2 regions of the Dysosmobacter acutus genome follow, and region 1 is predicted to be linked to the other one. Evidence: riboswitches for the same ligand, from Rfam matches in the RefSeq annotation. Region 1 holds a riboswitch; the other holds the start of a gene.
What was found. Region 1 has a riboswitch for lysine ahead of dapA (4-hydroxy-tetrahydrodipicolinate synthase). Riboswitches for the same ligand answer to the same signal wherever they lie in the genome.

Region 1 (2,460 bases):
CTCCTCTGCCAGCCGGACGATCTCCCGGCCCATGTGCCCGCAGGCACCGTTTGCAATGATCCTCATACCCGCAGCCCCTGCTCTCTCATAGCCTTCAGCAGGCGCTGGCGGTTTGGCTCCTCCATGGGCGTCATGGGCAGGCGGAGCTCCCCGCCGCACATGCCCATCGCGGCCAGGGCGGTCTTGACGGGGATGGGGTTCACCTCGCAGAACAGCGCGTGGATCAGTTCCAGATACTGAAACTGCAGCGCGGCGGCTCCGGCCGCATCCCCGGCGAAATAGCGCCTGCAGATCTCCGTGGTCTCCCGGGGCAGCACATTGGACAGCACGCTGATGCAGCCGATGCCGCCCACGGACAGTATGGGCACGATCTGGTCGTCGTTTCCGGAATACAGGTCTAACTTGCCCTGAATCAGGGCGGCGGTCTCCACAATCCTGGAGATGTCACCATTGGCCTCCTTGATGGCCTGGATGCGTTCGTGCCGGGCCAGCTTCAGATAGGTCTGAGGCAGAATGCCGCATCCGGTACGGGAGGGTACATTGTAGAGGATCAGGGGGATTTTGCTCTTGTCGGCAATGGCGGTGAAGTGGGCCACCAGGCCGTTCTGTGTGGCCTTATTGTAGTAGGGCGTCACCACAAGGGCGCCGTCGGCGCCCACCTCGGAGGCGAACTCCGTCAGCTCAATGGCGCTCTCCGTGCAGTTGCTGCCCGTTCCCGCCACAAGGGGCACCCGGCCCGCCACGCGCTCCACCGCAAAGCGGATGACCTCCTTGTGCTCCTCCACCGACAGCGTGGGGCTCTCGCCGGTGGTGCCGCAGGAGACCAGCGCGTCGATGCCGCTTTCAATCTGCCAGTCAATGAGCCGGCCATAGCTCTCATAATCCACACCTTTGTCGTTAAACGGGGTGATGAGCGCGGTTGCGATCCCTCTGAAAATTTCCTTTGACATGTCAATGCCCTCCCGTTTTTTATTTCTCAAAAAAAGAACAACCTTTGCGAAAAGGTTGTTCTTTACATGAACTCGTATGGCTTGCCGCCGCGACAAGCGCCGCAGGCCAATACAACCACTTGTAAAGATAGCTCTCCGCATCACGCGACAGCCCGGCTGCTGTTCGTTTACCGGGCCAGTACAGCCCCGCTGCACCCGGGTACTGCCTTCGGCATCCCGCGCCTTTCCCCCGGCCAACGGCCTGCACTGCCTTGGCAGCCGGGTTACTCATCGCGCAACGCGCCTCTATCTTTCTATATTATGAGTGACATAATACCGTATCCGCCGTGAAAATGCAAGAGCGGGTGAATGTGCACAATTCACGTATTTTTCGGCAAATTCCACTATGTTCCTGTCAACTTATCATAGTTTTCCTCAAAGTGTTCCCAAAAAAGCCTCCAGCCGGTCCATTCCGAGGGCGATCTCCTCCGTGGAATAGCAGAAGGAGAACCGGACAAACCCCTCCGCGCCGAAGCAGGTGCCCGGCACGCCGGCCACCTTCCCCTCCCGGACCATCCGCTGGCAGAACTCCTCGGTGTCAAGTCCAAACTTTTTCACGCTGGGGAACATGTAAAACGCGCCCATGGGCTCCACCACGTCCAATCCCATGCCCCGCAGGCGGTCGTACATATAGTCCCGGCGGGCCCGGTAGGTCTCCACCATGTCCGACACGTCGCAGCGCAGCGCGGCGGCGCAGCCGTCCTGGATGAAGGCCGTGACGCTGACCACGTCGGCGGCATGGAGCAGCTTCAGCTTCTCCATCACCGGAGCGTCGCCCATCAGATAGCCCACCCGCCAGCCGGTCATGGAATAGGGCTTGGAAAAGCTCTGCACCACCAGCAGCCGGTCCTTCAGCTCCCTACAGGCGGCAAGGCGGGGGCAGGGCCCATAGGAAAGCCCGGTATACACGTCGTCCGAGAGCACAAAGAAGTTCCCCTCCATGGCGGCCCGCCGGATCACCCCAAGCGTCTCCGCGCTGTAGACGGAGCCGGTGGGGTTGTTGGGGGAGTTGAGCACCAGCAGCTTCGTCCGCTCCGTCAGTACGGAGCGGAGCTTCTCCTCCGTGATCTGAAACCGGTCTGCACTGGTGTCCAGCAGCACCGGCCTGGCGCCGGCCAGCGCCGCGATGGATTCATAGAGGGAAAAGGCGGGGGTGGGGATGACCACCTCGTCCCCGGGATTGAGCACACCGGTCATGGCCGTGTAGATGGCCTCCGTGGCGCCGATGGTGAGGATCACTTCCTCCGGGCTGTAGACGAGGCCGCTGTGGGCTTGTTCAAACTCCGCGATACGGGTGCGCAGCGAAAGGCTGCCCACATTGGGGGGATAGTGGGTATGGTTTTCATCCAGCCCCCTCTTGCAGGCCTCCTTGATGGGCTCCGGGGTGTTGAAGTCCGGCTCGCCGATGGTCAGCAGGGCACAGCCGGGAACGCTTTTGGCAAGGGCCGTGAAGCGGCGGATGCCGCTGGGC
Region 2 (2,460 bases), 970 kb from region 1:
TGAGGACCCCGGCCTGCACCGCTCCCTGTTGGGCGACGGCCTGGCCACCATCGCCGCGTCGCTGTTCGGTGCCCCGGCCAACACCACCTACGGGGAGAACACCGGCGTTTTGAATCTGACCCGGGTCTACGATCCCCGTGTCATCCGCCTGGCCGCCGTGTTTGCCATCATCCTCTCCTTCAGTCCCAAGTTCGCCGCCGTCATCGAGGTGATGCCTCAGGCCACCTTAGGCGGCGTATCCCTGATCCTCTACGGTATGATCTCCGCCGTGGGCGTGCGGAACGTGGTGGAAAACCAGGTGGACTTCACCAAGAGCCGCAACGTCATTATCGCCGCTTTGATCCTGGTGCTGGCCGTGGGCATCAAATACGGCACCGGCGGCGACGAGGCCATCGTATTCGCCCTGGGCTCCGTCACCATCAAGCTCTCTGGCATCGCCACCGCCGCCCTGGTGGGGATTGTGCTCAACGCGGCGCTGCCCGGCAACGACTATCAGTTCGGTAAAACCGCCAACTCCGACGCCTCCGCTGACCTGGGCAGGTATTGATTCCTTGTGAATATCACACAAAGGAGCGCCAAAATTTGGCGCTCCTTTGTCGCCTGTGCAAGAAAAACCGCATTTCCCCCTGCAAGGCGGTTGACAAGCCCTTTTCTTCCCGTATAATAAGACACAATTGAAGACCTTTGATAGAGGCGCGGCATCCATGAGTACGTTCCATGCAAACGACAGGCATCGGGAACGGAAAGGGGCTGCCGCCGAGGTTTCCCCCAAAGCTGCCTGGCGGGGGGATTCCGGGCCGTGGGAGAATATTCTGCGGACTGTCATCGTACCGGCAACGGGCGGTGGAGTGCTATCATGATCACATACGACTATAGGCACCATTGCGCCCACCTGTATGAAGTCATGATAGAAATCATGGCTTCAAATTTTTTACAGGAGGGTTTTTTCATGCACAGCACAAACCGAAGAAGAATCGTATCCCGCATCATTCTGGCCGCAGCCCTGGTGCTGCTGGTCACTGTCTCCGCCATGGCGGCGGACGCCTCTCAAAAGATGGTGGACTGCCCCGACTGCCAGGGCTACGGCATCTGCATGAGCTGTTACGGCACCGATTCCGCCTGCGAAAGCTGCGGCGGGGCCAACGTCTGCGCCACCTGCGGCGGCGCGGGCGAGGTGGCCGCGTCCAGCCGCTACTATGAGTCCGCCTGGGCCCTGGTTCCCCCGGTCATCGCAATCGGACTGGCGCTGATCACCAAGGAGGTCTACTCCTCATTGTTCATCGGCATCCTTGTGGGCGGCATGCTCTACTCCAACTTCAACTTTGAGGGCACCGTGCTTCATGTGTTTGAGGACGGCATCGTCTCCGTGCTCTCCGACGGCTACAACGTGGGCATCCTGATCTTCCTTGTGGTTCTGGGCGCCATGGTCTGCCTGATGAACAAGGCCGGAGGCAGCGCCGCCTTCGGGCGCTGGGCGGCCAAGAACATCAAAAGCCGCGTGGGCGCCCAGCTGGCCACCGTCGTTCTGGGCTGCCTCATTTTCATCGATGACTATTTTAACTGTCTGACCGTGGGCTCCGTGATGCGCCCGGTCACCGACAAGCACAACGTCTCCCGGGCAAAGCTGGCCTATCTCATCGACTCCACTGCCGCGCCCATCTGCATCATCGCGCCCATTTCCTCCTGGGCCGCCGCCGTTTCCGGCTTTGTGGACGACGGCTCCGGCCTAGCCCTCTTTATCCGGGCCATTCCCTTTAACTTCTATGCCATTTTGACCATCGTGACCATGGTCTGCCTGGTGGGCTTCAAGATGGATTACGGCCCCATGGCCGCCAATGAGTCCAACGCGCTGGAGGGCGACCTCTTCTCCGGCGCCAACCCCTATGCCGGCATGGACGACGATGCGCCTGCAAGCAAGGGCCGGGTCATCGACCTGGTGCTGCCCATTCTGGTGCTGGTGGTCTGCTGCATCGTGGGCATGATCTACTCCGGCGGCTTTTTCTCCGGCGCAAGCTTTGTGGACGCCTTCTCCGGCTCCGATGCGTCGGTGGGCCTCATGCTTGGCTCCTTCTTTGGTCTGGTCTTCACCATGGTGTTCTACCTGATCCGCCGCTCCATGAGCTTCAAGGAAATCATGGCAAGCATTCCCGAGGGATTCAAGGCCATGGTGCCCGCCATCATGATCCTGACCTTCGCCTGGAGCCTGAAGGCCATGACCGATTCCTTGGGCGCCCGTGAATTCGTGGCCGCTGTGGTCAAGGCCTCTGCGGAGAACTTCATGATGTTCCTGCCCGCCATCGTGTTCGTCATCGGCTGCCTGCTGGCCTTTGCCACCGGCACCTCCTGGGGTACCTTCGGCATCCTGATCCCCATCGTGCTCTTCGTGTTCCCCTTGGACGGCGGCAATCCCCTGTCCATTGTGTGCGTATCCGCCTGCATGGCCGGCGCCGTCTGCGGCGA

Region 2: another riboswitch for lysine. It lies ahead of KQI82_RS06610 (Na+/H+ antiporter NhaC family protein); the one in region 1 lies ahead of dapA (4-hydroxy-tetrahydrodipicolinate synthase).

Annotation. Positions count from the first base shown of each region.
Region 1 is NZ_JAHLQN010000001.1:382,241-384,700, forward strand. Features, by position in the region: gene dapB (4-hydroxy-tetrahydrodipicolinate reductase) at 1-66, opposite strand, end outside; gene dapA (4-hydroxy-tetrahydrodipicolinate synthase) at 63-950, opposite strand; lysine riboswitch at 1,071-1,246, opposite strand; gene KQI82_RS01765 (pyridoxal phosphate-dependent aminotransferase) at 1,365-2,460, opposite strand, start outside.
Region 2 is NZ_JAHLQN010000001.1:1,353,978-1,356,437, reverse strand. Features, by position in the region: gene KQI82_RS06615 (uracil-xanthine permease family protein) at 1-547, shown strand, start outside; lysine riboswitch at 681-862, shown strand; gene KQI82_RS06610 (Na+/H+ antiporter NhaC family protein) at 950-2,460, shown strand, end outside.